3 regions of the Actinomyces urogenitalis genome follow, and region 2 is predicted to be linked to each of the others. Evidence: riboswitches for the same ligand, from Rfam matches in the RefSeq annotation. Region 2 holds a riboswitch; each other region holds the start of a gene.
The links. A riboswitch is a leader RNA that binds a small molecule or an ion and turns the genes downstream of it on or off. The one in region 2 is predicted to bind S-adenosylmethionine.
Positions count from the first base shown of each region.

Region 1: it holds a riboswitch for S-adenosylmethionine, as region 2 does, so the genes downstream of both, CYJ26_RS06655 (methionine ABC transporter ATP-binding protein) here and CYJ26_RS04290 (cobalamin-independent methionine synthase II family protein) in region 2, are expected to answer to the same signal.
Region 3: it holds a riboswitch for S-adenosylmethionine, as region 2 does, so the genes downstream of both, CYJ26_RS07195 (methylenetetrahydrofolate reductase) here and CYJ26_RS04290 (cobalamin-independent methionine synthase II family protein) in region 2, are expected to answer to the same signal.

Region 1 covers NZ_PKHA01000006.1:15,206-18,471, reverse strand. Annotated here, with positions in the region: gene CYJ26_RS06665 (low molecular weight protein-tyrosine-phosphatase) at 1-472, shown strand, start outside; gene CYJ26_RS06660 (alpha/beta hydrolase) at 453-1,457, opposite strand; SAM riboswitch class I at 1,605-1,697, shown strand; gene CYJ26_RS06655 (methionine ABC transporter ATP-binding protein) at 1,702-2,781, shown strand; gene CYJ26_RS06650 (methionine ABC transporter permease) at 2,778-3,266, shown strand, end outside.
Region 2 covers NZ_PKHA01000003.1:28,362-31,627, reverse strand. Annotated here, with positions in the region: gene CYJ26_RS04295 (MarR family winged helix-turn-helix transcriptional regulator) at 82-855, shown strand; SAM riboswitch class I at 994-1,088, shown strand; gene CYJ26_RS04290 (cobalamin-independent methionine synthase II family protein) at 1,293-2,489, shown strand; gene CYJ26_RS04285 (cation:proton antiporter) at 2,581-3,266, shown strand, end outside.
Region 3 covers NZ_PKHA01000006.1:134,265-137,530, reverse strand. Annotated here, with positions in the region: gene metE (5-methyltetrahydropteroyltriglutamate--homocysteine S-methyltransferase) at 1-230, opposite strand, end outside; gene CYJ26_RS07195 (methylenetetrahydrofolate reductase) at 354-1,487, opposite strand; SAM riboswitch class I at 1,481-1,565, opposite strand; gene CYJ26_RS07190 (alpha/beta hydrolase family protein) at 2,482-3,266, shown strand, end outside.

The sequences.
Region 1 (3,266 bases), on a different contig from region 2:
CACCTCCGCGGGAGTCTCGGACGAGGAGCTGGGCAACCCCGTGGACCGGCGGGCCCGTCGGGTCCTGGCTAACCATGGCTACGGAGTCGGAGCCTCTCCGGCCGATCGTGCATGCGCTGGCGCCATCGCCACGCACCACGCCCACCGGCTGTCTGACCGCGAGCTCGCCGACGCCGACCTCCTGCTGGCCATGACCTGCGGACATCACCGCGAGATGACACGCCGTGCCGAGCGGCTGGGCCTGGACGCCTCACGAATCCGGATGTTCCGCGAGCTGGATCCTCACGCTCTTGCCCAGCGTCAGGAGCTCGCCGAGGGCGCCGGAGCACGCTACAGCCTCGATGTGCCCGATCCCTGGTACGGGACGGTGGAGGACTTCGTGGAGACCCTGGAGGTCGTCGAGCGCGTGAGCGACGCCCTCACCCCCGCGCTGGTCGAGCTCGCTGCTGGATCTAGCCCAGACGGGCGGTGAGCCAGCCCGTCAGTGCCTGCAGGTACTGCGTCCGCGCGGGCTCAGGCGAGAGCGCCAGGTCGTGAACGCCTCCCTCGATCTGGCGCACTGTGACGTCGTTGCCCAGGTAGGGCGCCCGGTCAAGCATCTGGTCCACGCTGAGGACGACGTCGCAGCGCAGTGCCTCCTCACGCGTCGCCTCGGCCCCGGCCGACGCCGTCGAGCAGCACAGCAGGATCGGGACCTCGATGCCGAGTCCGTGGTGGACCTCGCGCTGAAGCCTGCGGATACCCGCCAGGAACCCTGCCCGGACCGGGAAGGACGGACTGGGTTTGAGGGTGAGGTCCCAGTCCCACTCCCCGCCCCACTGCCGGTGAAGGCTGTGGGCGTACAGGTCAGCGTCCTCGGCCTCAGCCTCGGCCGGGTTGTCAATGACTCGCTCCGGGGCACGCCGTGAGAGCAGGTCGACAAAGGCCGAGCCGTAGGAGCGAATGAGGGCGGAGGAGTTGAGGTCCAGCCACGGGGAGTTGAGAGTCAGGGCCTCGACGCTGCCCGGATGGTCAGCGGCCCAGATGACAGCCTGCAGCCCGCCGGTTGAGTGGGCGTTGAGGACGACGACGTCATGGCCGTGCTCCTGCCGAATGATCCGCAGGGCCTCAGCGATCTCCTCGTCATGGACGCGCAGGTCACGCACGTCGTGGGGCGACCAGTAGCCCAGCCCCGCCCGCCCGCAGGCGCGCAGGTCCAGGGCGTAGAACTCGTAGCCAGCCTCGTCCAGCGCGTCAGCCACCCAGGTCTGGAAGAAGTAGTCGCTGCGACCGTGGAGATAGAGCACGGCGCGAGCGTGACGCGGCCGCACGCCGTCGGCCGGCTCGGCCTGGCGGCGGTAGACCAGCATGGCGTGGTCAGCACCTGGGGCCGCCTCGGACTCGGTGACGGGGATCCTGCGGGCGAGCCAGGGCTGGCCCAGGATGTCAGTGGTGACGTTGGCGCTGGTGGCACTCATGCACTGATCCTGGCACCGTGGCAGGAGTGTGCGCAGCCGTTTTTCGCCCGTGGCTGCCATGGCCGACCTCGCCGGGGCCAGCGTGACCTTCATCCCTCTGCACCGCGCGTACTTGAACGGCCCGCTGGACGCTGCCTATCGTTGCCATGACCATCCAGAGCAACCGAGAGACCTGGCTCGACGACGTTGCAGCAACCCCCGCTCATGCGGTGAGGGTGCTTCCGCCAGGACCGATGGAGGAGCTATGAGCGCAGTCTCACCACATCCCACCGCCATCGACGTCCCTGCTGGCCCCGATGCAGCGGACGCCGGTGCGGCCGCAGGCGGGGAGCCGATGATCTCCCTCAAGGACGTCCACAAGGTCTACCGCCTCTCCGACGGCAGCGAGGTCCGCGCGCTGGACGGGCTGAGCCTGGAGATCCAGCCCGGCACGATCCACGGCATCGTCGGCACCTCCGGCGCAGGCAAGTCCACCCTGGTGCGCTGCCTGACCAGCCTGGAGCCGGTGACCAGCGGTACCGTGCGCGTGGCCGGCAAGGACATGTCCTCCTTGTCCGCCCGCGAGCTGCGCGAGGCCCGCCGCTCGATCGGCATGGTCTTCCAGCACGCCAACCTCCTGGAGCAGCGCACGACGGCGCAGAACATCGCCTACCCGCTGGCGATGGCGGGCGTGCGCAAGGGCTCGCGCCACGAGACCGTGGAGAAGATGCTGGACCTGGTGGGTCTGGCCGACCGCGGCGCCTCCTACCCGGCCCAGCTGTCCGGGGGCCAGAAGCAGCGCGTGGGAATCGCGCGGGCCCTGTCGGACCAGCCCTCGGTGCTGCTGTGCGATGAGCCGACCAGCGCCCTCGACCCGGAGACCACGCGCTCCATCCTGGAGCTCATCCGGGACGTGCGCGACCGCCTGGGCGTCACCGTCGTCATCATCACCCACGAGATGAGCGTGGTCCGCGCGATCTGCGACTCCGTGAGCCTGCTGGAAGCCGGCCGTATCGTCGAGTCCGGGCCCATCGAGGAGGTCGTCTCGGACGTCACCTCGCGCCTGTCCCACGAGCTCGTCCCGGTCCCTGTCATCCCCGACGCCGCGGTGCACGAGGGCGAGGCCGTCATCGACGTCGCCCTGACCGCTCACCCCGGTCAGCCCGCCGCCGCCCAGGTCCTCGCCCTGGTGGCCGAGCAGGGCGCTGACGTAGCAGGCGGCGTCTTCGAGACCCTTGGCCAGGCACAGGTCGGACGCCTGGCACTGACTCTTCCCGCTGAGCGCACGCAGGCCGCCCTTCAGGCCCTGCGAGGTGCCGGCGTCGTCGCGGAGGTGCGCGCATGAGCGTCCTGACTACTGCCCTGACCAGCCCCCTTGCGACCGGGCTGCTCGCCGCCGCCGAGGACGGCACCTGGTTCGAGCGCAAGGTCATTCAGCGCAAGCTCGTCTCGGCGACCATGGAGACCCTGGGCATGACCTTCGTGTCCGGGGCGCTGACCATCGTCTTCGGCCTGCTGCTCGGCCTGGCGCTCGTGTCCACCGGCAAGCGCGGTCAGCACCGCAACCGGACCGTCTACGAGGTCCTGTCCCAGATCGTCAACTTCGGCCGCTCGATGCCCTTCATCATCCTGCTGGTCGCGATCATGAGCTTCACGCGCTTCCTGCTGGGGACCTCGATCGGCTGGCAGGCCGCCTGCGTCCCGCTGACAGTGGGTGCGATCCCCTTCTACGCCCGCCTGGTCGAGACCGCGATCTACGACGTCGACCGCGGCAAGGTCGAGGCGGCACTCATGATGGGAGCCTCGGGGCGCCAGATCACCTGGGGCGTG
Region 2 (3,266 bases):
GAAGGTGCCTGTAGTTTTCTTCTCGTCAGAGATCAACAGGTACCAGTAAGAAAGGTGCTTATCACGAACCAGGAGAATGACATGACTTCCTACACTGACAACACTGAGGCAATCGGCTCCGAGGACCGCGCCAGCGTCCTGGCCCCCGTCCACGACCGGCTTCGCCGCCTGCAGCGCCTGAGCCACCGCCGTCGCATTGAGGCGCGTACCTCCGGTGGCCCCTACGCGGACACCACTCGCGGCCAGGGACGGGTCCTGGCTGCTCTCAAGCTCTCCAGCCCCTTGCCCACTCGCGAGCTGGCCTACCTGCTCGATATCCGCCAGCAGTCCCTCAACGAGCTGCTCACCAAGCTTGAGGCCCAGGGCCTCATCGAGCGCACCCCGAGCGAGGGTGACCGCCGGGTCAAGGTCGTTGCCCTCACGCAGGCCGGCCGTCACGCCGCCACCGGCTCCGGCCGCAGCGAGTACCTGAACGTCCTGAGCGATGACGAGGCCACGACGCTGGCGGCCCTGCTCGACAAGGTCATCGCCTCCCTGGAGGAGGAGCTCGGCCTTGAGGATGACGACGACGTCGAGGCCTGGCTGGACGAGGCCCGTCGCCGGATGGGGGAGAAGCGCGTGGCCGGGCTGCGGCGCATGCGTGAGCTGGGCTTTGGCCCGGACCACCACCACGGCGGCCCCCACGGCGGACCCCACGGCGGCCGGGGACACGGCCACCATGATCATGGCGAGGACGGTCGCGGCCACGGACACGGCCGTGGCGAGGGCCGTTCGCAGCCCGGCGAGCGCCAGGATCAGGGCCGTGGACGCGCCGGACGCGGTGGCGAGGTCCGTGGAAAGGGGCGGCGCGGCTGAGACCCGCTGAGGCGGGCGCGGCCCGTCCTCGATCCTGATGCTGGGGTGCCTGGGTAGTCACTCACCCAGGCACCCCAGCATCTCGCCTGGCGGATGGGCGGACTTGCGGGCTGGGCGGGCACGTGTATCCTGCCGCCGTAGCCATCCCGAGCGGCTGAGAGACCTGGCTCTTCGACGCCGCAGCAACCGACCGGCTCTGCCGGCCCCGGTGCTCCCGCCAGGACCGATGGAAGGACACCTGATGACCACCAGCCGATGCAGCAGCGCCTGCTGCACCGTCAGGACGGAGACTCCCCTGCTCACGCCCGAGCGCGTGGCAGGGGTGGTCATGCCCCGCTGAGGCGCCCGGACGTCTCAGCCCCCAGCCGGCTCTGCCGGTTCCGGTCCTTATCTCCATGACCACCGCGGCGAGTGCCGCAGGAATGACAGGACCACTCATGACCACCTCCATCCGCACCACCCACGTCGGCTCCCTGCCCCGTACTGACACCCTTCTCAAGGCCAACGCCGACCACGCCACCGGCGCTCTGTCCGACTCCGACCTGGCCGCCGTCGTCCGCTCCGAGACCGATGCCGTGGTCGCCAAGCAGGCTGAGCTGGGCATCACGATCGTCAACGACGGCGAGTACGGCCACGCCATGACCGAGAAGGTCGACTACGGCGCCTGGTGGTCCTACTCCTTCACCCGCTTCGCCGGCCTGGAGCTGCTTGACGAGCTGCCGCCGCGCAAGCCCACCCCCGCCGGCAAGCTCGAGCTGGACGCGATGACCGACCGTCGCGACTGGGTCGCCTTCGCTGACGCCTACTCCGACCCCACCTCGGGTATCCACCTGGCCACCCGTCGCCCCTGGTCCTTCCCAGCCCTGACCGGAGAGCTGTCCTACACCGGCCAGGAGGTCGTGGCTCGTGATATCGCCTCCCTCAAGGAGGCGCTGGCCAAGGCCGGCAAGCCGGTGTCCGAGGGCTTTGTAGCCTCGATCAGCCCGGCCGCGGCGGCGCGCATCGGCAACTATTACTACGAGGACGACGAGGCGGCCGTGTGGGCCTGGGCCGAGGCCCTGCGCGAGGAGTACAAGGCCATTACGGACGCCGGCCTCACGGTCCAGATCGACGCCCCTGACCTGACTGAGTCGTGGGACCAGTTCAAGGTGGAGCCCGCTATCGAGGACTACCGTCGCTTCTCCGCAGTGCGTATCGAGGCCCTCAACCACGCCCTGGAGGGGATCGACCCCGACCTCGTGCGCTACCACGTGTGCTGGGGCTCGTGGCACGGCCCGCACTCCACCGACCTGGAGTTCCGCCACGTGGTGGACCTGGCGCTCGCCGTCAACGCCAACGGGCTTACCTTCGAGGCCGCCAACGCCCGCCACGAGCACGAGTGGAAGATCTGGAAGGACGTCGAGCTGCCTGAGGGCAAGTACCTCATTCCGGGCGTCGTCTCCCACGCGACCAACGTCGTCGAGCACCCCGAGCTCGTGGCAGACCGCATCACGCGTTTCGCCGAGCTGGTGGGACCTGAGCGCGTCGTGGCCTCCACCGACTGCGGCCTGGGCGGGCGTATCCACTCCCACATCGCCTGGGCCAAGCTCGCCTCGCTGACCGAGGGGGCTCGTCTGGTCTCCGAGCGTCTGTGAGGCGGCTGGGCCGACGGCGGTGACGCCCGGCCCGGGCTCCTCCTTCCTGCTGCTCCCGCTTGCCACGGTCTGCCCCGTGGCAAGCGGGAGCATGGCTGTCTGTGCCCCGTTCTATCCTGGGTCCGTGGCTCCTCTTTTTGTTGCCGTGGCCGGGCTCTTAGTCATTGCGGCCTGCAACCAGCTCGCGCCCAAGGTTGGGGTGGCCTCGCCGCTGATTCTGCTGGCCCTGGGGGTCGGCGTCGGATTCCTGCCCTGGGTGGCGGCGGTGGAGGTTGAGCCGGAGATCATCCTGGAGATGGTGCTGCCGCCCCTGCTCTTCGCGGCTGCAGTCTCGATGCCGGTGATGGACTTCCGCCGAGAGCTGCAGACCGTTGCCGGCTTGGCGATCGGGCTGGTGGTGGTCTCGGCGCTCGTGCTGGGAGTGGTGATCCACCTCCTGGTACCCGCCATCGCGCTTCCCTGGGCGATCGCGCTGGGTGCGGTGCTCAGCCCCACGGATGCTGTGGCTGTCTCCATCGCCCGAGGCTCGGGCGTGAGCCACCGCATCATCACGATCCTGGAGGGGGAGGGGCTCTTTAACGACGCCACTGCCCTGGTCCTGCTCTCCTCAGCCGTCTCCGCCGGGCTCATGACCAACGAGGACGCCCTGGAGCCGCTGACCCTGGCAGGGGAGTTCCTGCTGGCCCTGGCGGTGGCCCTGGTCGTGGGCTGGGCCGTGGGCGAGGTGGCGGTGCGCGTGCGATCGCGTATCTCCGACTCAGCCGCGGACACGGCCGT
Region 3 (3,266 bases), on a different contig from region 2:
CCAAGCTCGCGCAGGTGGGATCGAGTGGCCTCGCGCAAGGACCGAGCCGAGCGACGCAAGGCCGCCAGGTCGGTGGCACCCTTCCAGTAGGACTCCACCGCGCGCTTGAGCTCGCGGTCGGCGCCGATGCGCGGGTAGCCGAGGATCGTGGCCGGCGGCAAGGGCGTGGTGGGGATCTGCGAGCCCGTGGTGGAGGGCTGCGTGGCGCTGGGGTGGTTGATGGAGGTCATGGGATGCCTTTCTGTCTGGCAGTCATCGAGGTCAGGACGCGCACGGCGCGGGGAGGGATGAGGACGTACGGTCCCTGCGGCGTCGGCCGGTGGCGGACCCGCAACGGCGGGACCCGGCACCCGTCAGGGCCGAGCCGCCACCGGCATTCGCCCCGTCAGCCGCGCGCCGGAACCTGGCACGGCGTTGATGTAGGCGCGGGCGATCTCGCGCTGGGTGACGCGGTCAGGGCGGGCACCGTCGAGCACCCCGCCCAGGCGGAACTGGGAGATGACGTCCAGGGCGGGGCGGGTGCGGTTGAAGGTGTAGAGGTGCAGGCCGGGCGCGCCTCCCTCAATGAGGTCGCCGGCAAGCTGGAGGGTGGCGTCGATGCCGGCGGTCATGACCGAAGCGCCCTGGCGCGAGGTCAGGGTCTGGCTCAGCCGAGTCGGCACGCTCACGCCGGTCAGGTCCTCCAAGCGGGTCAGGCGCCGCAGGTCGGTCAGCGGGATGATACCGGGCAGGATGGGCATGGTGACGCCGCAGTAGCTGGCGGCGCGGGCCAGAGCGAGGTAGTCCTCGGACTCGTAGAAGACCTGGGTGATGGCCAGGTCCGCGCCCGCGGCCTGCTTGGCGGCGAGCACCCCGATCTCGCGGGCGTAGTCAACGGCGGCCGGGTAGGCGGCCACTGCCACCTGGACGTGGCGGGCGCCGTCGTCGAAGTACTCGGCCTCGACCTCACGAATGACGCGGACGAGCTGGTCGGCGTGGCGCAGCTCGCCAACGACGTCCTCGGCAGCCACGCCACGCGGCGGGTCTCCGCGCAGGGCGAGGAAGCGCCTGACCCCCATGTCGAGGAAGAGGCGAACGATCTCGACGACGTTGGCCTTGCGGTAGCCCAGGCACGTCAGGTGGGCCATGAGCGGGACGCGGGAGGTGGCGATGACGTGGGCGACGACGTCCTCGGAGGGGTTGTGCTCGCGCACGACGTGCAGGCGCGTGGGAGAGCCTGCTGCTGCGGTCGGGCCGCCCGCTGTCGTGATGAAGCGGGGACGGTAGGTCACCGAGACGAAGTCGGGGCGGGCGGCAAGGAGCCGGTCGAGAGCGCCCCAGGTCTGCGAGGCGTAGCGGCCCGGGCGGGGAGGGAAGAGCTCCAGGGACAGGCTCGGGCGGGCGGGCTCGGCGGGAGTGAGAGACGGCGCGATAGCTGCCGGGGAAGGCTTGGGGGCGACGTGACGGGTATACGGCTGTGCCAGGGACGGCGACATGGTGTTCTCCATCGATCCTGGCGGAAGCACCCCGCGTGAGGGTTGCTGCGGCGTCATAGAGCCAGGTCTCTCAGCCGCTCTGGATGGATGTTGGAGCAGACCTTACACCGACGGCCGGGCGCTCACGCAAATCGCGCCATACCGCAAGAAACTAACCATTTGGTTTGTGCTCCTCTGGTGGCGGCAGGCCCTAGCGACCGAGGGGCTGGCGGCCGCGGGCCTGGCGGTAACGGGGCTGGCGGCAGACCCTGGTGGCGACGAGCATTTTCGCCGATGCCACCGGCGCAGCCGCTGCGTTTGCCCATCCTTCGCGCCCTCCGCACTCCCACCAAGACCGCCCACGCCCGTCCTCTGCTACCTCACCGTTACCTCCGCTACCCCTTCGTTTCCTTCGCTACCCCGTGGCACGCGCTACCGGGTAGCGACCAACACCAAGGGGTAGCGAACGCCAGAACCGGGTGGCGGTGGACACCATGGGGTAGTAGCAAACCGCACAAGCACGGGGCCCAACCGCGTCACTGCCCGCCCTCCGCTACCCCTCCACCATCGCCGCTACCCCTTCGTTTCCTTCGCTACCCCGCAGCACGCGCTACCGGGTAGCGACCAACACCAAGGGGTAGCGAAAGGCAGGAGACGGTAGCGACCAGCACCATGGGATAGCGTCGAAAGCGGAGGGGGCGCCCGCTACGGGGTAGCGACCAACACCAAGGAGTAGCGACAGGCACAACGGGGTAGCGGTGGACGCCGCGGGGTAGCAACGAAAGCAAGAGCTGACCCACACACGCACGGTCGACCAACACCGCGGGATAGCGAAAGACAGGAAGAGGTAGCGGCGAGCGCCAGGCAGTAGTGACAAGCGCCACGGAAGCACCACGCCGCAGCAGCCCACATGAGGTCGCGCCATGCACCGCGGGGCGGCGGCGCAAGCATCACGCTGCCAGCGCAATCCCCCGGGCCCCGCCACAGGTCCGTCGCCCGCGAGCGCCGGCTGGCCTAGGTTGGGAGCATGACTGACGTCCGCATCGACACGGCCCGGGGCATCTCCCTGTCCGGGACGCTCCGCCTGCCCGACGGCGTCGCCGATCTCGACCCCGAGGCGCTGACCACGCTCGTTCGCGAGGGCGGAACCGCCCCAGCGCGCCACGAGGCCGTCATCATCCTGGCGCACGACTTCCTCACCGACCGCCACGGCTTCAGCTACCGCCTGGACCAGCTCGCGGCGCGGTACCGCCAGGCGGGCTACGCCACCTTCCAGTTCGACTTCTCCGGCCTGGGCGAGTCCGACGACGACGTCGTGACCCTGGCCGGCGAGAGCGATGACCTCCAGGCCGTGTGCGGCTGGCTGGAGGACCTGGGCTACTCGCGCCAAGGCGTGCACGCCAACGGATTCGGGGCGACGGCGGTGCTGCTGGCCCGCCCGGAGCCCGTACGCGCCGTGGTGCTCTCCGGGGCGGTGGTCGGCCCGCAGTCGATCCTGTGGGAAAACGTCTTCTCCCCCGAGCAGCTCGACGAGCTCGACCGACACGGCCTGACCCGCCTCGTCGATGACAACCCCAACTCGCGCGAGTGGGACGTCCTGTCCAAGCAGACCCTGGCCGACGTCTCACTGCAGGAGCCTGCACAGATCATGGCGGACCTACCCTGGCCCGTCCTCATGCTGCACGGCGCGCTGACGGAGGAGTTCCCCGACTCCACCGCCGGGGCGACCGAGGGCTTCGCGCTGCTGCGTGACGGCAGCCAGCTCGTCCAGGTCCACGCCGAGGACGCGGAGGATGCCCAGGTCCAGGTCGC